Regions from separate parts of the Streptomyces sp. NPDC048277 genome, predicted to be linked through region 3. Evidence: riboswitches for the same ligand, from Rfam matches in the RefSeq annotation. Region 3 holds a riboswitch; each other region holds the start of a gene.

The links. Region 3 has a riboswitch for cobalamin ahead of AB0D85_RS50245 (ABC transporter substrate-binding protein). Riboswitches for the same ligand answer to the same signal wherever they lie in the genome.
Region 1: it holds a riboswitch for cobalamin, as region 3 does, so the genes downstream of both, AB0D85_RS15960 (CbtB-domain containing protein) here and AB0D85_RS50245 (ABC transporter substrate-binding protein) in region 3, are expected to answer to the same signal.
Region 2: it holds a riboswitch for cobalamin, as region 3 does, so the genes downstream of both, metE (5-methyltetrahydropteroyltriglutamate--homocysteine S-methyltransferase) here and AB0D85_RS50245 (ABC transporter substrate-binding protein) in region 3, are expected to answer to the same signal.

What each region holds. Positions count from the first base shown of each region.
Region 1 covers NZ_JBEZLQ010000006.1:154,733-162,451, forward strand. The annotation lists gene AB0D85_RS15930 (aldehyde dehydrogenase family protein) at 1-103, shown strand, start outside; gene AB0D85_RS15935 (NAD(P)-dependent alcohol dehydrogenase) at 122-1,216, shown strand; gene AB0D85_RS15940 (hypothetical protein) at 1,283-1,549, shown strand; gene AB0D85_RS15945 (hypothetical protein) at 1,618-2,481, opposite strand; gene AB0D85_RS15950 (acyl-CoA dehydrogenase family protein) at 2,539-3,705, shown strand; gene AB0D85_RS15955 (enoyl-CoA hydratase/isomerase family protein) at 3,875-4,918, shown strand; cobalamin riboswitch at 4,986-5,126, shown strand; gene AB0D85_RS15960 (CbtB-domain containing protein) at 5,163-5,384, shown strand; gene AB0D85_RS15965 (CbtA family protein) at 5,407-6,162, shown strand; gene AB0D85_RS15970 (hypothetical protein) at 6,221-6,385, opposite strand; gene pgm (phosphoglucomutase (alpha-D-glucose-1,6-bisphosphate-dependent)) at 6,668-7,719, shown strand, end outside.
Region 2 covers NZ_JBEZLQ010000016.1:194,733-202,451, forward strand. The annotation lists gene dmpG (4-hydroxy-2-oxovalerate aldolase) at 1-649, opposite strand, end outside; gene AB0D85_RS31565 (acetaldehyde dehydrogenase (acetylating)) at 646-1,581, opposite strand; gene mhpD (2-keto-4-pentenoate hydratase) at 1,578-2,375, opposite strand; gene AB0D85_RS31575 (IclR family transcriptional regulator) at 2,450-3,193, shown strand; cobalamin riboswitch at 3,192-3,413, shown strand; gene metE (5-methyltetrahydropteroyltriglutamate--homocysteine S-methyltransferase) at 3,570-5,879, shown strand; gene AB0D85_RS31585 (histidine phosphatase family protein) at 5,994-6,545, shown strand; gene AB0D85_RS31590 (DUF6204 family protein) at 6,620-6,979, shown strand; gene AB0D85_RS31595 (hypothetical protein) at 7,213-7,719, shown strand, end outside.
Region 3 covers NZ_JBEZLQ010000050.1:10,574-18,292, forward strand. The annotation lists gene AB0D85_RS50240 (ATP-binding protein) at 111-1,001, opposite strand; cobalamin riboswitch at 1,057-1,234, shown strand; gene AB0D85_RS50245 (ABC transporter substrate-binding protein) at 1,289-2,344, shown strand; gene AB0D85_RS50250 (iron chelate uptake ABC transporter family permease subunit) at 2,341-3,354, shown strand; gene AB0D85_RS50255 (ABC transporter ATP-binding protein) at 3,351-4,178, shown strand; gene AB0D85_RS50260 ((2Fe-2S) ferredoxin domain-containing protein) at 4,159-4,548, shown strand; gene rpsN (30S ribosomal protein S14) at 4,671-4,976, opposite strand; gene rpmB (50S ribosomal protein L28) at 4,976-5,212, opposite strand; gene rpmG (50S ribosomal protein L33) at 5,287-5,451, shown strand; gene AB0D85_RS50280 (type B 50S ribosomal protein L31) at 5,457-5,714, shown strand; gene AB0D85_RS50285 (GTP-binding protein) at 5,711-6,889, shown strand; gene rpsR (30S ribosomal protein S18) at 6,974-7,216, shown strand; gene AB0D85_RS50295 (KUP/HAK/KT family potassium transporter) at 7,347-7,719, shown strand, end outside.

The DNA of each region.
Region 1 (7,719 bases), on a different contig from region 3:
CCAGCGGCTGCTGCCCCCGGCGGGCGAGGCGGAGGCGGAGGCGCTGCGCGGCTTCGTCGCCCAAACACTGACCGACCTCCGCGCCCGTATCAACGGCGCCTGAACCGGAGTTGGTGGAACCATGCGCACTCAGGCAGCCGTGTCGTACGGCCCCGACACCGGATTCACCATCGAGGACGTCGAGATCGCGGACCCGCGCCCCGACGAGATCCTCGTCCGCGTCACCGCGGCGGGCATCTGCCACACCGACCTGGTCACGAAGGCCATGATGCCGGCGGGTGTGCCCGCGGTGTACGGCCACGAGGGCGCCGGAATCGTGGAGGCGACGGGCGCCGAGGTCACGGACGTGCGGCCCGGGGACCGGGTCGTCCTCAGCTACAACAGCTGTGGCACGTGCGGCAGTTGCGCCGCAGGCAGCCGGGCGTACTGCGCCCGGTTCGCCGCCCTGAACAACGCGGGCCGCCGCCCGGACGGCAGCGCGGCCCTCAGCCTGGACGGCAGCGACGTGTGGTCCTCGTTCTTCGGCCAGTCGAGCTTCGCCCGGCACGCGATGGCCACCCGCGAGAACGTCGTGGTGGTCGCGGCGGACACCGACCTGGTGACGGCGGCGCCCATGGGCTGCGGCTTCCAGACCGGCGCGGGATCGGTGGTGAACGTCCTGCGCCCCGAACCGGACTCCAGCCTGGTCGTGTTCGGCTGTGGCGGGGTCGGTCTCGCGGCGGTCATGGCGGCCAACGCCCTGGGTACCGGCACGGTGATCGCCGTGGACCTCGCGAAGCAACGGCGTGACCTGGCGGCACAGTTGGGCGCCACCCACACCCTGGACGGCGCCGACGCGGACCTCGTCGAACGGATCAGGGAGCTCACCGGGGGAGGCGCGACCCACGCCTTCGACACCACCGGAGTCCCGGCGGTCGTCCGCAACGCCGCCCTCGCCCTGGGACGGCTGGGATCCCTGGTCGTCGTCGGCCTCGGCGCGGGAGACCTGAACCTCGACACGATGGACCTCATCGGCGGCGGCAAGACGGTCCGGGGCAGCATCGAGGGCGACGCGAACCCGAAGGAACTCGTCCCGCTGCTGCTCTCATGGCAGGCCGAGGGCCGCTTCCCGGCGGAACGGCTCATCACGGCCCTCCCGTTCGAGAGGATCGACGAAGCGGTCGCACGCATGAGAACGGACGTCGTGAAACCGGTCCTCACCTTCGCCACGTCCTGAGAAGCGCGGCCGCGCGGCGGCTGCCGGCCAGATCGGCCGCGCGGGCGGCTTCCGTAGATTGGGCCCATGATCGAGAAGACGACAACCGAACGCTCGGCACCGTCGCACGCGAAGCCCAAGGCCGGGGGCGGGCTGGTGCGTTCGTCCGCGCTGGTCACGGCCGCCACCGCCGCCGGTGGCGCGGGCTGGTTCATCGACCGTGTCTGCGAACGGAGTTCGGCGTCGGGCTACCTCTCGCTGGTCGCGGGCGGGCTGACGATGGTGCTGCTGTTCCTGGTCTTCGGGCGCCTCCTGCGGACGGCGGAGCTGCGCGGTCTGCCAGGGCTGGGATGACGGGGCGGCGGACCCCGACCGACGTCCACGCCGGCCCCTTCGGCCCGGTACCCCGCCAGGCGCGCCACTCAGGCGAAGGTCACCTCGGCCGTGGCGTGCCGGGGTTCGCGGTGTGAGGCGATGTGGAGCCGGGCCCGGTCGTCGGCGGGTGTGCCGGCGGCCAGGAGGTGTTCGCCCGCGAACGCCGGACTGTGCAGGCGGTAGGAGAGCGAGCGCACGGGGCGCTCGGGGGCGTTGCGGCGGGCCAGATCGAGCATGAGCAGCGCCAGCAGCGGGCCGTGCGTGACGAGACCGGGGTACCCCTCCACGTCACGGCAGTACGGGGTGTCGTAGTGGATGCGGTGGGCGTTGGCGGTGAGTGCGCTGAACCGGAACAGCAGCGTCTCGTCCGGCCGCAGACGCAGCTGCCAGGGCTCCTCCGACCGCGGTACGGCGGAGCGGTCGAGCGTGGCCGGCCAGTGCGGGGCGGACCCCTCGCCCGACCGGTAGACGATGTCCTGCTCCTCGACCAGGCAGACGCTGCCGTGCTGCCGGAACTCCTGGCGTTCGGTGACGAACAGCAACTCGCCGCTGCGGCCCCGCTTGGGGGTGACGGCGGCCAGACTGCTGACCCGCTCCGCCGGTTCGCCCAGGCGCAGGGGCGCGACGACCTCGCAGCGGCCGCCGGCGAACATGCGACGGCGTTCGGGGACGGGCGGGAGGAAGCGGGCGTCCCGGAGGTGGCCGTCCGGGCCGAGGGCCCGCCGGGGTGCCCAGTCCAGGAAGTACAGCCACTGCCACAGCGGGGGCAGCCGGTCGCCGGACGCGGCGGCGGGCCCGGGGAGATCCAGTACCGCGGAGAGGGCCGCCGCCGGACCGGGCGGCAACGCGTCCTCGTCCGTCACCGGTCCGGGATGCCATGACTCCACGTGGGAGGCGAGCGAGGCGGGCATGGGCTCCGTCCTTACGGGGAGGTCGAGTCCGTGGATCACCACTGGGACCATGACACCATGAGCACTCTCGACATCCTGTCCGAGGACGAGCAGTTCGTGGTGCGCACGGTGCGTGACTTCGTCGACAAGGCCGTCAGACCGGTGGTCCGGGAGCTGGAGCACGCCGACACCTACCCCGAGGACCTGATCGAGCGGATGAAACGGCTCGGCATCTTCGGCCTCGCGATCCCCGAGGAGTACGGCGGCACCCCCGTCTCCACGCCCTGCTACGTCCTGGTCACCGAGGAACTCGCGCGCGGCTGGATGAGCCTGGCCGGTGCGATGGGCGGCCACACGGTCGTGGCCAAACTGCTGCTGCACTTCGGTACGCAGGAGCAGAAGCGGCGCTACCTGCCGAGGATGGCGACCGGAGCGATCCGGGCGACCATGGCCCTCACCGAACCGGGCGGCGGCTCGGACCTCCAGGCCCTGCGCACCATCGCCCGCCCGGTCGCCGACGGCTACGCGGTGAACGGTACGAAGACCTGGATCACGAACTCCAGGCGATCGGGCCTGATCGCCCTGCTGTGCAAGACGGATCCCGACGCCGACCCCGCGCACCGGGGCATCTCCGTCCTCCTCGTCGAGCACGGGCCGGGCCTGACCGTCTCCCGCGACCTGCCCAAGCTGGGCTACAAGGGCGTGGAGAGCTGCGAGCTGGTCTTCGAGGACTACCGGGCGCCCGCCGACGCCGTCCTCGGCGGTGCCGAGGGCAAGGGCTTCGCACAGATGATGAAGGGCCTGGAGACCGGCCGACTCCAGGTCGCCGCCCGCGCCCTCGGCGTCGGCCGCGCCGCCCTGGAGGACTCCCTCGCCTACGCGCAGCAGCGTGAGTCGTTCGGCAAGCCCATCTGGCAGCACCAGTCCATCGGCAACTACCTCGCCGACATGGCGACTTCGCTCACCGCCGCCCGCCAGCTCACCCTCCACGCCGCCCGCGAGGCCGACGCGGGGCGCCGGGTGGACATGGAGGCCGGCATGGCCAAGCTCTTCGCCTCCGAGACCGCCATGCAGATCGCGCTCAACGCCGTCCGCATCCACGGCGGTTACGGCTACTCCACCGAGTTCGACGTGGAGCGCTACTTCCGCGACGCCCCGCTGATGATCGTCGGCGAGGGCACGAACGAAATCCAACGCAACGTGATCGCCGCGCAGTTGATGAAGCGCGGCGGACTGGAGGCCTGAGGCGGGGGATCAGACGGCGGCCCGCCGGGACGCCCTCCGGCGGGCCGTCGCGCTGCGGGCGGACCGGCCGCGAGAAGATCGTCCGTGACCGATGTGCCCATCAGACCCTGGAAGGAACCGACGAGATCATGCGTGTCACCGTGGCCCGCGACCTGACGGAGGCGTCCCGATGAGCGACGTCCTGCTGCACACGACCGGCCGGGCCGCACACCTCACCCTCAACCGGCCGAAGGCCATCAACGCGCTCTCGCACGCGATGGTGCTGTGCATCGCCGACGCCCTGACGGCCTGGGAGCACGATCCGGCCGTCGAGACCGTGGTCATCACCGGTGCGGGGGAGCGCGGCCTGTGCGCGGGCGGCGACATCCGCGCCGTCCACGACGACGCCCGCGACGGGGACGGCACCGCCTCGGCCGCCTTCTGGTACGACGAGTACCACCTCAACGCCAGGATCGCCCGCTACCCCAAGCCGTACGTCGCGATCATGGACGGCATCGTGATGGGCGGCGGTGTCGGCGTCTCCGCGCACGGCAGCGTCCGCATCACCACCGAGCGGTCACGGATCGCCATGCCGGAGACGGGCATCGGCTTCGTCCCCGACGTCGGCGGCACCCGTCTGCTCGCCCTGGCCCCCGGCGAACTGGGCACCCATCTCGCCCTGACCGGCGCGGGGATCGGCGCCGCCGACGCGCTGCTGTGCGGACTCGCCGACCACTTCATGCCGTCCGCCTCGATCCCGGCGTTCCTCGACGACCTCGCCGAACTGCCCGTACCGGAAGCGCTCGCGCGCCATGCGCGGTCGGCGCCCGACGGGGAGCTGGCCGGCCACCGGGCGTGGATCGACGCCTGCTACCCGGCCGACACGGTCGAGGAGATCGTCCGGCGGCTGTCGGCGCACGGCGACCCGGCCGCGAAGCAGGCGGCGGAGACCCTCCTCACCAGGTCACCGACCTCCCTCAAGGTCACCCTGGAGGCACTGCGCCGCGCCCGGCGACTCGGTTCGCTGGAGCGGGTCCTGGACCAGGAGTACCGCGTCTCCTGCGCGACCCTCGCCACCCCTGACCTGGTGGAGGGCATCCGCGCCCAGGTCGTCGACAAGGACCGCGACCCGCGCTGGTCCCCGGCCACCCTCGCCGAGGTCACCGACGCCGATGTCGACCGCTTCTTCGCCCCGCTCGGCGAGCGCGAACTGGGTCTCGCCCCGCCCGGATGAGGCGGGCCGTCGACCGCCCAGCAGGCAGGAGATGAAGATCACGCCCGGTGACGCGGTCTTGGCCGTGCCCCTGACACGCGGTACGGTCTGTCCGATATCGACGACGGCGAGACGGAAGCCGGTGGGAATCCGGAACGGTCGCGCCACTGTATGCAAGAGCCCCCGGGCGCTTGTGAGTCAGACCCGTGGCCGTCGTCATGTGCACCACCGAGATGGGACGCGAACTCCCAGAGGAGGTCCTGCCATGGCGCAGACCGTCGCTCCGCCGACAGCCAACACCCCCGCCGTTCCCGCCAAGCTGCCGCTGTCCGCGATAGCTCCCTGGGCGGTCTTCTTCGGCATCCTGATGCTCGTCCTGCTCTACTTCGTCGGCGCCGAGCAGGGCGCCACCTCCGTGTTCAACGGCACGGACGTCCACGAATGGGTGCACGACGCCCGCCACCTGCTCGGCTTCCCCTGCCACTGACGCGAGGGACGCCGAACACCTCATGAACTCCGCAACGGTACGGAACCTCCTGGTACGGGGCATGCTCGCCGGCCTGGCCGCCGGCGCGCTCGCCCTGATCGTCGCCTACCTGCTCGGTGAACCGAACGTCGACAAGGCGATCAGTTTCGAGGACGCCCACTCGCACGAGCACGAGATGGCGGTCGTCTCCCGCTCCCTGCAGTCCACCGCGGGCCTGGCCACCGGCGTGCTGGTCTACGGGGTCGCCTTCGGCGGTATCGCCGCCCTCGCCTTCAGCTTCGCCCTCGGCCGTGTCGGGCGCTTCTCGCCGCGGGCGACGGCGCTGCTGCTGTCGGGCTGCGCGCTGCTCGCCGTGTACGTGGTGCCGTTCCTCAAGTACCCGGCCAACCCGCCGTCGGTGGGCGACCCGGACACCATCGGCAAGCGCACCACCCTGTACTTCCTGATGATGCTGCTCAGCGTGCTGCTGGCGGTGGCCGCGACCATCCTCGGCAAGCGGCTCCGGCCGAGACTGGGCACCTGGTGGGCGACCGTGCTCGCGGTGGTCGCGTTCGCCGTCGTGATCGGGCTGGCGTACCAGTTCCTGCCCGCCGTCAACGAGGTGCCGAAGGACTTCCCGGCCACCCTGCTGTGGCGGTTCCGGCTCTCGGCACTGGCCATCCAGCTGACGCTCTGGGGCGGATTCGGGCTGCTCTTCGGCGAGTTGGCCGAGCGCGTGCTCCACCCGAGGCCGGCGAAGGCTCCGGCCGCCGCGCGGACGGTGTCCGCGGCACACTGAACGACACGCGAGGGCCCTTCGGAACCGTCCGGGGGCCTTCTCGCGTGCGCCCGCACGGTCAGCGCTCGGGGGCGTCCGCCTCCGGCCGGGTGGTCGCGAGGTAGGCCCGCACCAGGGCCTGGCCCGTCCGGCAGCGCACGGGACGGCAGTCGGGGCAGTGCCTCACATGGTCCAGGTAGGTGTCGTAGCGGTCCTGGGCGGCGGGCGCGAGGGAGTTCTCCACGGTGCGTCCTCTCGTGAGGGCCCGGGGGCGCGGGAGTTGACTGATGTTCAGTATGTCCCGTCGGCGGCCTTCCGGAACGTCCGCGGCACCCGTTCGTGAGCGGTTCGCACGACCGTCCACCGCGCGCCGCGTGCTCCGCGTATCCTCGGCGGCCCGCTGTGAACCAGCCGTGAACCCGCCGTGTCTTCGGCGTGCGGCCGGTGCCGCACTCGCGTCCGGTGGCGCAGGCAAGGAAAGATGGGCGTCGAGTGATCGATCAACGACTGCGGAGGAAGTGGACTCATGCCGCATGAGCGAGCGGGCCGGCCGGCGGCTCCGGAGGACCTCGTCGACGTGGCCCGGCTGGTCACGGCCTACTACGCGCTGCACCCCGACCCGGCCGACCCGAACCAGCGGGTCGCGTTCGGCACCTCGGGACACCGCGGATCGTCGCTGACGACCGCGTTCAACGAGGACCACATCGCAGCCACCAGCCAGGCCATCTGCGAGTACCGGAGCGGCCAGGGTACCGACGGCCCCCTCTTCCTGGGCGCCGACACCCACGCCCTGTCCGAGCCCGCCAAGGTCACGGCGCTGGAGGTCTTCGCCGCCAACGGCGTGACCGTCCTCGTCGACAGCGCCGACGGCTACACCCCCACCCCCGCCGTCTCGCACGCCATCCTCACCCACAACCGCGGCCGTACGACCGGCCTCGCGGACGGCGTCGTCGTCACGCCCTCGCACAACCCGCCCGCCGACGGCGGCTTCAAGTACAACCCGCCCAGCGGCGGCCCCGCCGCCTCCGACGCCACCTCCTGGATCCAGGACCGCGCCAACCAGATCATCGCGGGCGGGCTGAAGGACGTACAGCGCATCCCGTACGAGCGTGCGCTGGCCGCGCCCACCACCGGCCGGTACGACTTCATGGGCGTCTACGTCGACGACCTGCCCAGCGTCCTCGACCTCGACGCGATCCGCGCGTCCGGGCTGCGCATCGGCGCCGACCCGCTCGGCGGGGCCTCCGTCGCGTACTGGGGCCGCATCGCCGAACGCCATGGGCTCGACCTCACCGTAGTGAACCCCTACACCGACCCCACTTGGCGGTTCATGACGCTGGACTGGGACGGCAAGATCCGCATGGACTGCTCCTCGCCGTACGCGATGGCCTCGCTGATCGAGAAGCGGGACGAGTTCCGGGTCGCCACCGGCAACGACGCCGACGCCGACCGGCACGGCATCGTCACCCGCGACGCCGGCCTGATGAACCCCAACCACTACCTCGCCGTCGCCATCTCCTACCTCTACCGCCACCGCGAGCAGTGGGCGGCGAGTGCCGGCATCGGCAAGACCCTCGT
Region 2 (7,719 bases), on a different contig from region 3:
GGGTGACGCCGTTCTCGACGGCGACGACCGAGTTGGCGATGCCCAGGCCGAGGTTGTGGTGGGCGTGGATGCCCAGTCCGGTGGCCGGGTCGAGGACGTCCCGGTAGGCGCGGACGCGGTCGCGGACGCCGTCCATGGTCAGACGGCCGCCGGAGTCGGTGACGTAGACGCAGTGCGCGCCGTAGGACTCCATCAGCCTGGCCTGGCGGGCGAGTTCGGCGGGTTCGGCGAGGTGGGACATCATCAGGAACCCGGCGACGTCCATGCCCAGCTCGCGTGCGGCGGCGATGTGCTGGGCGGAGATGTCGGCCTCGGTGCAGTGGGTGGCGATGCGGACCGAGCGGATGCCCAGGGAGTGGGCCTGCTTGAGGTCGTGGACCGTGCCGATGCCCGGGAGGAGGAGGGTGGTGGGGATGGAGTGCCGTACGGCGCCCACGACCGCCTCGATCCACTCCCAGTCGGTGTGCGCGCCGACGCCGTAGGTGACGCTGGAGCCGGACAGCCCGTCGCCGTGGGCCACTTCGATCGCGCGGACTCCGGCCGCGTCGAGGGCGGCGGCGATGGTGCGGGCCTGGTCGACGGTGTAGCGGTGGCGGACGGCGTGCATGCCGTCCCGCAGGGTGACGTCCTGGACGTACAGACGGGTCATCGGGACGCCACCTCCGAGGTGCGGTGTGCGGCCATGCGTTCCGCGGTGCGCAACGCGGCCGAGGTCATGATGTCGAGGTTGCCCGCGTAGGCGGGCAGGTAGTGGGCGGCGCCCTCCACCTCCAGGAAGACGGACACCTTCACGGCGTCGCCGCCGGGGGCCAGGGTGCTCAGGGGATCGTCGGCGGCGACCCGTTCGAACTGCACCTTCTGCTTGAGGCGGTAGCCGGGGACGTACGTCTGCACGCGCGCGACCATCTCCTCCACCGAGGCCGTCACTGCCGCGTCGTCGCAGTCGCCGACCAGGCAGTGCACGGTGTCCCGCATGATCAGCGGCGGTTCGGCCGGGTTGAGCACGATGATCGCCTTGCCGCGGGCCGCGCCGCCGACCTTCTCGATGGCGGCGGAGGTGGTCTCGGTGAACTCGTCGATGTTGGCGCGGGTGCCGGGCCCGGCGGAGCGGGACGAGATCGAGGCGACGATCTCGCCGTAGTGGACGGGGGTGACCGCGTGCACGGCGGCGACGATCGGGATGGTGGCCTGGCCGCCGCAGGTGACCATGTTGACGTTGGGGGCGTCGAGGTGGGCGTCGCCGTTGACGGGCGGGACGACGTACGGGCCGAGCGCGGCCGGGGTGAGGTCGACGACCCTGCGGCCCAGGGCGCGCAGCACCTCGTCGTGGCGGCGGTGGGCGCCCGCGGAGGTGGCGTCGAAGACGATCGAGACGTCCTCGAAGGCGTCCAGGGCGACCAGGCCGTCCACGCCCTCGTGGGTGGTGGCCACCTTCAGGCGGCGGGCGCGGGCCAGTCCGTCGGAGTCCGGGTCGATGCCGGCCATGGCGGCGATCTCCAGGCTCTCGGAGAGCCGCAGGATCTTGATCATCAGGTCGGTGCCGATGTTCCCGGACCCGATGACGGCGACCTTGGTGGTCATGCTGCTCCCTCGGTGGCGAACGTGACCCCGACCGTGCCGAGGCCTTCGATGTGTGCGGTGAACTCGTCGCCCCCGGCGGCGGCCGCCATCGGGCCGAGCGCGCCGGTCAGGACGATGTCGCCGGCCCGCAGCGGGTCGCCGTGCGCGGCGAGGGTGGCGGCGAGCCAGCGGGCGGCGGTGAGCGGGCTGCCGAGGCAGTCGGCGCCGGTGCCCCGGGAGACGGTCTCGCCGTTCCTGGCCAGCGTCATCCGGACCCCGCGCAGGTCGACGCGGTCCAGCGGAACGGGTGTGCCGCCGAGGACGAACAGGCCGCAGGAGGCGTTGTCGGCGACGGTGTCGACGATGGTGATGTCCCAGTCGGCGATCCGGCTGTCCACGATCTCCAGCGCGGGCAGCGCGAAGGCGGTGGCCCGCAGCAGGTCGGCGACGGTGGGGTCGCGGTGCGGCAGATCGGCGGCCAGGACCAGGGCGACCTCGGCCTCGACCTTGGGCTGCAGCAGCCGGCCGGCCGCGACCGGCTCGCCCTCGCCGACCGCCATGTCCGCGAACAGCGCCCCGAAGTCGGGCCGGCCGACCCCGAGCTGGCGCTGCACGGCGGGCGAGGTCAGCCCGATCTTGCGGCCCACGAGCCGCCGGCCGGCGGCCACACCCCGCTCGACGTGCAGCCGCTGCACCGCGTACGCGGTCTCGATGTCGCCCTCGGGAAGCAGCGCGCGGACCGGGGCACAGGGGGTGCCGGTGCGCACGGCGTCGGCCAGGACGTCGGCCACCTTGGTCACGAGGTCGGTGTTCATGCCGACAGGTATAGGTGTGTGCTGGGGAGTGCGGCAAAATATGTTCCATGACACGGAACAGCTCTCAGGGCAATATGCTCGACAAGGCAGTGGCAGTCCTGGAGTGCTACCGCCCGAACGGCGGTGCGTTCCGCCTGACGGAACTGGCGGCGCGGACCGGGCTCCCGAAGACGACCGTGTTCCGGCTCTGTGCCGACCTGGTCCGGCTCGGCCTGCTGGAGCGGGACGCGGAGAGCTACCGGCTGGGCGGGACGCTGTTCGAGCTGGGGTCGCTGGTGCCGCGCCGGCACGATCTGCGCGAGGCCGCGCTGCCGTTCCTCCAGGACCTCTTCGAGGCCACGCGCGAGACCGTGCACCTGGGGGTGCGCGAGGGCCACGAGGTGGTCTACGTCGAGCGCATCCACGGCCACGACGTACTGCGGCTGCCGTCCCGGATCGGCGGCCGGCTCCCGCTGACCTGCACCGGGGTCGGCAAGGCCCTGCTGGCGTTCTCGGGCGCCGAACTGGTCGAGGAGGTGCTGGCCGCCCCGCTCCCCCGGCTCACCGCGCACTCGATCACCGACCCCGCCCGGCTGCGCACGGCCGTCGAACAGGCCCAGGTCGCGGGCCTCGCCTACGAGGAGGAAGAGGCCGCGCCGGGCGTCAGCTGCATCGCGGCGCCGGTTTTCGACGGGCCGACCGCGGTGGCCGCGCTGTCGGTGGCGGTGCCGTGCGGCCGCTTCCGCCCGGCGCAGCTCGCCCCCGCGGTGCGGACGGCGGCACTGGGCCTGTCACGGGCACTGCGGACGGTTCCCCGCACCTCTGAGAGGGCGCGCTAGGCTGGCCCCCGCAGCTGGTTCGTCCCGTCCTCCAGACGGGACGTCGTAAGAGGGAACCCGGTGGGAATCCGGGACTGCCCCGCAGCGGTGAGTGGGAACGAACGCCGTCATACGCACTGGCCCCGACGTACAGGGGCTGGGAAGCGACGGTCAGTAGGTGTCCTCCGGAGGGAGGGCGTGCCCGCGAGTCCGAAGACCTGCCAACTGCCCGTGCGCGAACCACTCGTGCGCGGACATCCCGGTGACCTCGAGGGCGGGTCGGCGCACACATCGGACGGACGGTCGCGTACGGCCGTTGCCGTTCGGTTCGTCGCCCCTTCGCGCTCTCGTCCCGTCGTCCGGGATCTCAGGGATTCATCTCGCGAAGGAGATCTCCGTGACCAGCAAGTCCGCAGCCGCGGCAGCCCGGGCCACCGTGTACGGCTACCCCCGCCAGGGGCCCGCCCGGGAACTGAAGAAGGCGATCGAGGGATACTGGCAGGGCCGGGTCACCGCCGACGCCCTGCGTGCCACCGCCGCCGAACTCCGCCGCCGCACCTGGCGGCAGCTCGCCGGGGCCGGCATCCACGAGGTGCCGACCGGTGACTTCTCGTACTACGACCACGTCCTCGACACCACCGTCATGGTCGGCGCGATCCCTGAGCGGCACCGGAACGCCGTCGACGCCGACGCCCTCGACGGCTACTTCGCCATGGCCCGCGGCACCCAGGACACCGCGCCGCTGGAGATGACGAAGTGGTTCGACACCAACTACCACTACTTGGTACCGGAGTTGGGCCCGGACACGGCGTTCGCGGCCGACTCGGCGAAGCAGGTCGCCGAGCTGAAGGAGGCCCTCGCCCTGGGTCTCGCCGCCCGGCCCGTCCTGGTCGGCCCCGTCACCTATCTGCTGCTCGCCAAGCCGGCGCCCGGCGTGGCCGCCGGCTTCGACCCGCTCACCCTCCTCGACCGGCTGCTGCCGGTGTACGCCGAGGTGCTCGCCGATCTGCGGGCGGCCGGCGCCGAGTGGGTGCAGCTCGACGAGCCCGCGCTGGTCCAGGACCGCACCCCGGCCGAACTGAACGCCGCCGCCCGCGCCTACCGTGACCTCGGCGCCCTCACCGACCGGCCCAAGCTGCTGGTCGCCTCCTACTTCGACCGGCTCGGTGGGGCCCTGCCCGTCCTCGCCCAAGCCCCGGTGGAGGGGCTGGCCCTGGACTTCACCGAGGCCGGCGCGGTCAACCTCGACGACCTCGCCGCCGTCGGCGGGCTGCCCGGCAAGCGGCTGGTCGCCGGGGTCGTCAACGGCCGCAACATCTGGGTCAACGACCTGTCCGCGTCCCTCGCCACCCTCGGCACCCTGCTGGGCCTCGCCGACCGCGTCGACGTCGCCGCCTCCTGCTCCCTTCTCCATGTGCCGCTGGACGCGGCGGCCGAACGGGACATCGAACCGCAGATCCTGCGCTGGCTGGCCTTCGCGAAGCAGAAGACCGCCGAGATCGTCACCCTCGCCAGGGGCCTCGACCGGGGCACCGACACCATCGCGGCCGAACTCGCCGCCAACCGCGCCGACCTGGCCTCCCGGGCGGGTTCACCGATCACCCACGACCCCGCCGTCCGGGCCCGCGCGGCCGCCGTCACCGCGTTCGACGCCCGCCGCTCCTATCCGTACCGTGAACGCGCCGCCGCCCAACGCGCCCATCTCCGGCTGCCGTTGCTGCCCACAACCACCATCGGCTCGTTCCCGCAGACCGGCGAACTGCGCGCCGCCCGAGCGGATCTGCGGGCGGGCCGGATCGGCACGGCCGGTTACGAGGAGCGCATCAAGGCGGAGATCGGCGAGGTGATCTCCTTCCAGGAGAAGGCCGGTCTGGACGTCCTGGTGCACGGGGAGCCCGAACGCAACGACATGGTCCAGTACTTCGCCGAGCAGCTCACCGGCTACCTCGCCACCCGGCACGGCTGGGTACAGTCGTACGGCACCCGGTACGTCCGGCCGCCGATCCTGGCCGGCGACATCTCCCGTCCCGAGCCGATGACGGTGCGCTGGACGTCGTACGCCCAGTCCCTCACCGACCGCCCGGTCAAGGGCATGCTGACCGGCCCGGTGACCATGCTGGCCTGGTCGTTCGTGCGCGACGACCAGCCCCTCGGCGACACCGCCCGCCAGGTCGCCCTGGCCCTGCGCGACGAGGTCAACGACCTGGAGGCCGCCGGGACTTCCGTCATCCAGGTGGACGAACCCGCACTGCGCGAGACCCTGCCCCTGCGGGCCGCCGACCGGGCCGCCTACCTCGCGTGGGCGACCGAGGCGTTCCGCCTGACGACCGGTGGGGTGCGGCCGGACACCCAGATCCACACGCACATGTGCTACGCCGAGTTCGGTGACATCATCCGGACCATCGACGACCTCGACGCGGACGTCATCAGCCTGGAGGCGGCCCGCTCGCACATGCAGGTCGCCCGTGAACTCGCCGCCCACGGCTATCCGCGCGAGGCCGGCCCCGGTGTCTACGACATCCACTCGCCCCGGGTGCCGAGCGCGGCCGAGGCTGCCGCCCTGGTGCGGACCGGCCTGGCGGCCATCCCCGCGGAACGGCTCTGGGTGAACCCCGACTGCGGGCTGAAGACCCGTGGCTGGCCCGAGGTGCGGGCGTCCCTGGAGAACCTGGTCGCGGCGGCGCGGGAGGTGCGCGCGGAGCTGTAGCGGCCCTGGTCCGGGTGCCGGACGGCGTACTGTCGTGCGCGTCCTGCACCCGGACCCGGTGCACGGCCCCGGACGGCCCTGGACGGCCCTGGACGACCTAGGAGGAACCACCCCGTGACCTGCCGAGTCATCCTGATAGCCCCGGCGATCACTCCTTCCCTGCGGCGGGCCCGCTTCGACGACGGTGACTCGATCGAGAACCCCGAGGCGGTGGCGCTGTCCCTGCCGGGCGCCGGGCGGGCGGTCTGCTCCCCCAGCGTGCGCTGCCGGGAGACGGCCGCGGCGCTGGGGCTCGACGCCTCGGCGGAACTCGCGTTGTCCGGCCTGGACGCGGGACGTTGGCGGGGCCGGACGCTGGAGGAGGTCGGCGCCGCCGAGCCCGAGGCGCTGGTCCGGTGGCTGTCCGACCCGGGGGCCGCGCCCCACGGGGGCGAGTCGGTACGGGAGTTCCGCGCGCGGGTCACCGAGTGGCTGGACCTGACGGGCAGGACGACGGGCAGGACGGTCGCCGTGGTGGAGCCGGAGGTCGTACGGGCCGTGGTGCTGCACGCGCTCGGGGCGCCCGAGACGGCGTTCTGGCGCGTGGACGTGCCGCCGCTGGCGGCGACGGAGGTCACGGGCGGGTCCGGACGCTGGAACCTGCGGCTCGGCCAGGTGGGCGGCTAGCCGCTCGGGGAGCCTCCGGCGGAGCGCCGGAAATACGGTGGAGTGGCGCGCCCCGCTGTGCCTAGGGTCCACGCATGACCACCCGCACCTTCCGCGTCACCGTCCGCGGCGTCTTCGACGGCCTCGGCACCGATCAGCGCGCCGAACTGCTGTCCCGGGCCGCCGACCACGACGTGCTGCGCGCGGCCTTCACACCCGAGGGCCACCTCACCTACGACATCGCCGCCCGCCCGGCCTTCACCTTCCGTTTCCTGGACACCGGGGAGGAAGAGGAGGACATCCTGGAGGCGACCGAGCGCGCCGAGGAGGCGGCCCGGACGTGGCTCACCGAGCGCGGGTACGGCTACAAGAACCTCAGGTCCAGCGCGGAGGACCTCTCCCAGGCACCGCTGAGCAAGCGGCAGCGCCGCGCGGCCGCGCAGCAGCAGGACTGACCTCTTCCGGAGCCTCCCCGAAACGGCCACGGCGGCCTGAAGTCGCCGTGGTTCAGGTCACGTTGGGATGTGGCCGGTTTATGGAGGCCAGGTGTGTGCGGGCGTGGCATGCTCGGGACCACACCGAGTTACCGGCCAGTACTACCCGCCGGTAGCCCTGATCGGTGTCTCTTCGTCACCCCCCACCCTCAGGACTGACCTTGCGCAGACGCACGAGGCACGGGCATGCCCTCATGCCCGCCTTCGCCGTGACCGCCCTCCTCCTCTCCGCCGGCTGCTCCGCCCCGCACCACCAGACCTCCGCCGGGGACCGCGCCCAGGAGACCGCCCGGGTCTCCGACGACACCACGGCCGCCGCCCGCACGGACGGCCGGGCACTCGCCGTCGCCGCCGCACCCGCCGCCACCGCGACCGCGGCCGCCGGTTCGGCGGGTTCGGGCCGGCCGGCCCACCGCACCACGCTCAGCGTCAGCTCGTACGACAGCAAGACCCGACGGGCCGTCATATCCAAGGCGGACAAGGGAGAAAAGGGGAGAAGGGCAGGAGCGGGGGATTCACCGAGTTCGCCCTCCCCGACCGTCTCCGCCAGTCCCTCGGCGTCGGCCTCGGCCGCCTCCCAGCAGGCCGCCGTCGGTGACGTCATCGCCAGCGCCCCCGCGCCCGGCGCCCCGGACGGGCTGCTCGCCAAGGTCACCAAGGTGATCGGCGAGACCGACGCGGGCACCGAGGTGCAGACCGAG
Region 3 (7,719 bases):
TGCACGGGGGTTGGAGGAGTCTTGCATGCCACCCGACGGAATGTACATGCACGTGTTCAATATTCATGTATCTGAACCCGCGGGAGGGTGAGCCTGGATGTGTCGCCTCGTCAGGCGAATGAGAAGTGCGCCGCGGCCTCCGTGGGCGTGGCTCCTTGAAGGCGCCCGGGGACGTCGTGGACGGCGTCCGCGCCCTCGGCGCGCAGTTGGTCGGCCCCGGCGTGACGGGCCATGACCGCGGCGTAGGCGCGGACGTCCGCGGCGGTGACGTCGGTGCGGCCGCGCTCCGCGTGCTGTCGGAGAAGAGTGCCGAGGTCCGGGGTGAATCGCAGCATGGTCACCGGGGCGTGGAAGCGCCTGGCGATGGCGATGAGCCGGGTGCGTGCCTGTGGGGTGACGTTCGTGGACTCGGCGACCGCTGTGTGTCCTGCGGCGAGCCGGGCGGCGATCCTGCGGTCGCGTTCCTCGAAGATTCGCGCGTCCGCCGCGTCGGGGGCCACGTCGCCGGGTGAGGTACCGAGGAGTTCCGCGCGGATCTCGTCGCTGGAGACCACGGCGCCCTCGTCGATCCGGCCATGCGCGATCAGTGCCCGTACGAAGCTGGTCTTGCCGGAGGCCGGTGGGCCCACGAGGAGCACGAGTCCCGTCGGCACGCGCGTCGGCCCGGGGCCGCCCGGCGGGTGAGGTGCGAGGTACAGGCCGCCCGCGCAGTCCAGGGCCTCTTCCGCCGAGCCGGCCGGCAGACCGCTGGAGAGGATGTCGTCCCGGTAGCCGTCGCTGCCCGCGTCGTAGCGGGCGAAGCCCCAGGTGTGCAGGACGCCGGTGAAGCGCAGGCGGCACAGCGGCAGCCGCTCGCCGTCCCTCAACTCGCCGTCCACATAGGCGAATCCGGCTCGGAATCGGACGTGGACCCGGGTGAGTTGCGGCCAGTGCTCGGTCGCGTGGGCGTTGAGTTGCCGGCGCAGGTGGTACTGCATGGACTCGGGCGGGTTCTTCGGCACGGCCCCATCCTGCAGCCCCCGACCGGCCCTCCACGATCCGATCACGGGCCGATCTTGATAACCTCTCAGAGCCAGTCGTGCCACATCCGTGGTCAGGGAATCCGGTGCGAATCCGGAGCTGACGCGCAGCGGTGAGGGGGACGGGCGGGGTACGCATGCCACTGGGAGACCGGGAAGGCGCCCCGGCCGGACGAACCCGAGTCCGAAGACCTGCTGGCACCTTCGCGCCCCGGCGCGGAGGGACGACCGTAGGCCAGGCTCCGCGTACGAGCCCCGACCCCAAAGGCATGCCCGTGCTCCGCACCCCCGCCGTTCTGCGCACCCCGGCGCTTCTCCTCACCTCCGCCCTGCTGCTCACCGCCTGCGGCTCCTCCGGCGGCGACAACGACGCGAAGACAGGGCGGACCGCTGCCGCCGGATACCCGGTCACCCTCGACAACTGCGGTGACAAGGTCACCCTGAAGTCGGCCCCGAAGCGGGCCGTCTCCCTCAACCAGGGCACCACCGAGATCCTGCTCTCCCTCGGCCTGGCCGACCGCATGGCCGGTACGGCCACCTGGACCGACCCGGTGATGAAGGGCCTGGAGAAGGCCAACGCGTCCGTGCCGCGCCTCGCCGACAACAACCCCTCCTTCGAGAAGGTCCTGGACGCCGAACCCGACTTCGTCACCGCCTCGTTCGTCTCCACCCTCGGCACGGGCGGGGTCGCCACCCGCGAGCAGTTCGAGAAGCTGGGCGTGCCCACGTACGTCTCGCCGTCCGACTGCTCCGAGGGCAAGGACAACGACAGCGGCGGCGACGGATCGCGCTCCACACCCCTCACCCTCGACGCCGTGTACGGCGAGATACGCGATCTGGCCCGCGCCTTCGACGTCGAGAAGCGGGGCGAGACGCTCGTGGCTTCACTGGAGAAGCGGGTGAGCACGGCCACCGCCGGACTGCACGCCTCGGACGTGTCCCTCATGTACTGGTTCGCCAACTCCCAGTCGCCCTACCTGGCCGGTTGCTGCGGCGCGCCCGGCGCCATCACCCGTGCCGTCGGCGCGAAGAACGCGTTCGCCGACACCCACGACGAGTGGCCCCAGATCAGCTGGGAGACCGTCGCCGACCGCGACCCCGATGTCATCGTCATCGGCGACCTGACCCGCAAGCAGCAGACCGCGGAGACCGCGAAGGCGAAGATCCACTACCTGGAGACCAACCCCGCCACCCGCAATCTGACCGCAGTGAAGAAGAAGCGGTACGTCCTGCTGAGCGGGCAGGCCATGAACCCGTCCATCCGCACGGTCGAAGGGATCGAGAAGGTCGCAGCCGGTCTGCGTGACTTCGGGCTCGCCAAGTGAGCGTCCGTGCCCTGCTGTCGGCGGGCGGGGGCCTGCTCGCGCTGCTCGTGTCGATCGCCGTGGCGGTGACGATCGGCCCCGCCGACATCTCCACCGGTGACGTCTGGGCGTCCGTCGCGGCCCATCTCGGGCTCGGCGAGAGCACGTTGGCGCCGCTGCGGGACGGCATCGTGTGGAACCTGCGGATGCCGCGCACCCTGCTCGCCGCCGTGTGCGGGGCCGGACTCGCCGTGTGCGGCGCGGTCATGCAGTCGCTGCTGCGCAATCCGCTCGCCGACCCGTTCGTGCTCGGGGTCTCCTCCGGCGCGTCCACGGGAGCGGTCGCCGTCGTCGTACTCGGCGTGGGCGGAGGCGTCGTGTCGCTGTCGGCGGGCGCCTTCCTCGGCGCGCTGCTCTCCTTCGCCCTGGTGCTGCTGCTCAGCCACACCCTCGGCGGCAGCACCGACCGGGTGGTGCTGTCCGGCGTGGCCGCCATGCAGCTGTTCTCCGCGCTGACCTCCTTCATCGTGCTGACCTCCGCCGACGCCGAGACCACCCGGGGCGTCCTGTTCTGGCTGCTCGGCTCGCTGACCGGCGCGGACTGGGGGCAGGTGCTGCTGTGCGCCGTCGTGCTCGCCGTGGTCCTCACGGTGTGCCTCGGGTACGCCCGTACTCTGGACGCCTTCGCCTTCGGCGACGAGGCCGCCGCCGGACTCGGTGTCCATGTCGCCCGTACCCGCCTGGTCCTGCTCTCGGCGACCGCGCTGCTCACCGCCGCGCTGGTCAGCTGCGCGGGCGCGATCGGCTTCGTCGGTCTGGTCCTCCCGCACGTCACCCGCGCCCTGACCGGCGCCGGCCACGCTCGCCTCCTGCCGGTCACGGCCCTGACCGGGGCGGTCTTCCTGGTGTGGGTGGACACCCTGGCCCGAACCGTCCTCGACCCCCAGGAGGTCCCGGTGGGCGTGGTGACGTCCCTGATCGGCGTGCCGGCGTTCGTGGCCGTGCTCTACCGCGGACGGAGCAGGGCATGACCAGCCTCCACGCGGACGGTGTCGTACGGCGCTTGGGAGACAAGGTCGTCGTCGACTGCGTCACCCTCACCCTGCGCCCCGGCGACACCGTCGGCATCCTCGGCCCCAACGGCTCTGGAAAATCGACCCTGTTGAGGCTGCTGGCCGGGGTCCTCGCCCCCACCGCCGGAGTCGTCACCCTGGACGGCCGCCCGCTCACCGAGGTCGGCCGCCGTGCCACCGCCCGCCGTATCGCCACCGTGGCCCAGCACACCGACACCCAGACCGAACTGACCGTCCGAGACGTCGTCGCCCTCGGCCGCGTCCCGCACCGCCGCGCCTGGACACCCCCGACGACGGCCGACGCGGCAGCCGTCACCGAGGCCCTGCGGCGCACCGGACTGACCGACCGGGCCGGCCAGTCCTGGCACACCCTCTCCGGCGGCGAACGCCAGCGCACCCAGATCGCCCGCGCCCTCGCCCAGCAACCCCGCGAACTCCTCCTCGACGAACCCACCAACCACCTCGACATCCAGCACCAGCTCGACCTCCTGGAACTGATCGCCGGCCTGCCGGTCACCACCGTCATCGCCCTGCACGACCTCAACCTCGCCGCGATGTACTGCGACCGCCTGCTCGTCCTGCGCGAGGGCCGAGTCGTCGCGGAAGACACCCCGGCCGAGGTCCTGACACCCGCCCTCATCGAGCGGGTCTACGGCGTGCGGGCCGAGGTCACCCACGACCACGGCCACCCCGTGATCCGTTTCCTGCGCCCGGCCGCCCGGGACGGATCTCCCCCGAACCCCAAGAGGAGCGCGCCGAGCGATGCCCCGACGGCAACCTGAAGAACGACGTACCGAGCACACCCCCGCCGCACCGACACCCTGTCGCATCGTCGTCTGCCGGGACTGCTGCTGCGGAACCCGGAAAGTGTCCGGCATCGATCACGACAGGCAGGTCGCGCGTCTGGCCGAGAGCGCCCCCGTACGTGTCTCGGACTGCCTCGACGTGTGCGAACACGCCAACGTGATCGTCGTGCAGCCCTCCGCGGCCGCACGCGCCGCAGGCGCCCGCCCGGTCTGGCTCGGCCTCGTCAACGACCCGGACGCCACCGAGGACATCGCCGCCTGGGTTCAGGCCGGCGGCCCCGGCGTCGCCCCCTGCCCCGACATCCTCGGCCTCTACGTCTTCACACCGCCCCGGCGAACACGATGACCGGGACTTCGTAGTTCTGGCGCGGCGCTCCGAATGATCGGAGCCTGACCTGCCTTCTGCGCGTGTGCGCAGAGTCAGGCACAGGCGTCACGATCACCGCGAGAACATCGGGAACGTCCTGTTCACCAACTGCTCTTGGTCACGCCGGGGAGTTCGCCCGCGTGGGCCATTTCACGTACGCGGATGCGGGACAGGCCGAAGGCGCGCAGATGGCCGCGGGGACGGCCGTCCACGGAGTCGCGGTTGCGCAGGCGGGTGGCGCTGGCGTCGCGGGGCTGTCGGCGCAGTTCACGCTGAGCGGCGGCGCGTTCGTCGTCGGGTGTCCGGGGCGACGAGATGATCGCCTTCAACTCGGCACGGCGCGCTGAGTACCGGGCCACGACGAGGCGCCGCTGCTCATTTTTCGCGATCTTGCTCTGCTTCGCCATCAGACCTTCCCTCCCCGGGCGCGGATGCGGGCCACGGCCGCCTCGATGCCGATCGTGTCGACGGTCTTGACGCCCTTGGCGGAGAGAGTGAGCCGGACATGGCGACCTTCGCTCGGCAGCCAGTAACGCTTGTGCTGGATGTTGGGGTCGAAGCGGCGCTTGGAACGCCGGTGCGAGTGCGAGATCTGATGGCCGAAGCAGGGCCGGCGGCCGGTGAGTTGGCAGTGGGCGGACATGTTTCCTCCTTGCGTGGTGGCCACACGGTAGCCGTAAATGAAAATGAAAATCAATCTCCTGTATGGTGTCGTCCATGGCCCGTAACGAACTGCGCCCGATCATCAGGCTGAGGTCCACCGCCGGCACCGGCTACACCTACGTGACCCGCAAGAACCGCCGTAACAACCCCGACCGGCTGACCCTGCGCAAGTACGACCCGGTCGCCGGCCGGCACGTCGACTTCCGAGAGGAGCGCTGAACGCCATGAAGCCCGGAATCCACCCGGAGTACCGGCCGGTCGTCTTTCGCGACCGCGCCGCCGACTACGCCTTCCTCACCCGGTCGACGGCCACCAGCGACAAGACCGTCGAGTGGGAGGACGGCAACACCTACCCGGTCATCGACGTCGAGATCTCCTCGGCGAGCCATCCCTTCTACACCGGCACCCAGCGTGTCCTGGACACGGCGGGGCGGGTCGAGCGCTTCGAGCGGCGCTACGGCCGCGCAGGGAGGAAGCCGTGAGCGGGGGAGAGGCGCGGCTGCCGGTCGCGATCGTCGCCGGGTTGCACGCCGACGCCCGCCGGGCCGCCGTCGAGGAGATCCTGCGTACGGTCCCCGGCTCGGTCGCACTGCACCACGACCTGACAGGCGCCGTCGACAGCGCTGTGCACCGCACCGTACGCGACGGCGGCGGTCTGCTGGGCAGCGGCGACGCACCCCTGGTGAACGACTGCGCGTGCTGCGCCCTGCGCGAGGACCTCGTCCCCGAACTGATGCGGCTCGCACAGGAGGGACGCTATCGGCTGGCCGTCGTGGAACTGTGGGACTCCGTCGAGCCCCAGGCCATGGCCGCGGTCATCGCCGACGCGGGCGGACCGCTGGCGCTGACCGGGGTCGCCACCGCGGTCGACCCGGCACTCGTCCTGCCGTACCTGTGCAACGGCGACGACCTGGCCGACGCCGGCCTCGCCGCCGCTCCCACCGACCAGCGCACCGTCGCCGACACCTTCGCCCGGCAGCTCGAGTACCCCACGGTGCTCGCCCTCGTCGAGGGCGGCTCCGGTGCGGCGGACGGCGAGTGCGCCGACGACAGCGACCGCGAGCTGCTCGCCCAGCTCACGCCCGGCGCACGACCGGTACCCGTGGAGAGTCACGGTGCCCTGGGGGCCGCTCTGCTGGCTGGGTTCGACGTGGCGGCGGCCGCCGCCCGTCTGCATCCCGCGTGCGCGCTGTTGCCGCAGGAGCGCGACGAGCACGGCGTGAGCACCGTCGTCTGGCGGCGCGAGCGGCCCTTCCACCCGCAGCGTCTTTACGCCGCGTTGGAGGATCTGACCTGTGCCGCCGCCCGCAGCCGTGGGCGTTTCTGGCTGGCGGACCGTCCCGACACGCTGCTGTCGTGGGACGCCGCGGGCGGTGCGCTGTGCGTGGAGTCGGCCGGGCCCTGGCTGGCCGCCCTGCCCGACGCCGCCTGGGAGATGGTTCCGGCCGACCGGCGCGTCGCGGCCTCTTTGGACTGGCACCCCGAACACGGTGACCGTTGCCAGTACCTCACCTTCAGCTCGCCCGGCCTGGACCGTGACGGTCTGCCGGCCCTGCTCGACTCGTGCCTGCTCACCGACGACGAGTACGCGGCGGGCAGGGACGGCTGGAAAGAACTGCCCCACGCCTTCGACGAATTGCTCGACCCGGCGGCCTGAACCGCGCCGGACCGAGGGCCCGCCCGTCCGACCGCATTCCACATCCCACATCCCACCGAGAACAGACAGAGGATCGACCCGACCGTGCCCCGAAACAAGACCCCCCGGCGGCAGACAGCCAAGCCTCAGCGGGCCAACCCGCTGGACGCCGCCGGGATCACGTACATCGACTACAAGGACACCGATCTGCTGCGGAAGTTCATCTCCGACCGTGGAAAGATCCGCAGCCGTCGGGTGACCCACGTGACGCGCCAGCAGCAGCGGCAGATAGCACAAGCCGTCAAGAACGCGCGCGAGATGGCTCTGCTGCCCTACGGTTCCCGATAATCGGCGCGCCTCGGCACTGCGCTGGGCCGCGGAAGGGGTGTGCGCGTGCGGACGGTTGTGCGAGGGCCGGTATCGTCCGCCGTGACACACCTGGCCTGCGGCACTGCAGCCCGTGCGGAGGAGGACCACCATGGCCGGCAGTCGGCAGGAGACCGCGCCGACGGCGCCACCCGAGGCCCATCGCCGACTCGCCCACGACTCGGTGCGACTGGCCGTGGTGATCGGTGCTCTCGGCGTGGTCTTCGGTGACATCGGGACCAGCCCGATCTACACCCTCCAGACCGTGTTCAGCCCGGGCGACCCGCACCCCGTGCCCGTCACCACGCAGAACGTGTACGGAGTGGTGTCGCTGGTGTTCTGGTCGGTGATGGTCATCGTCACGGTCACCTATGTGCTGCTGGCGATGCGCGCCGACAACGACGGCGAGGGCGGCATCATGGCGCTCATCACCCTGGTGCGCAGGTGGAGTTCGCAACCGGGCCGTCGGACCGCCGTCGTACTGG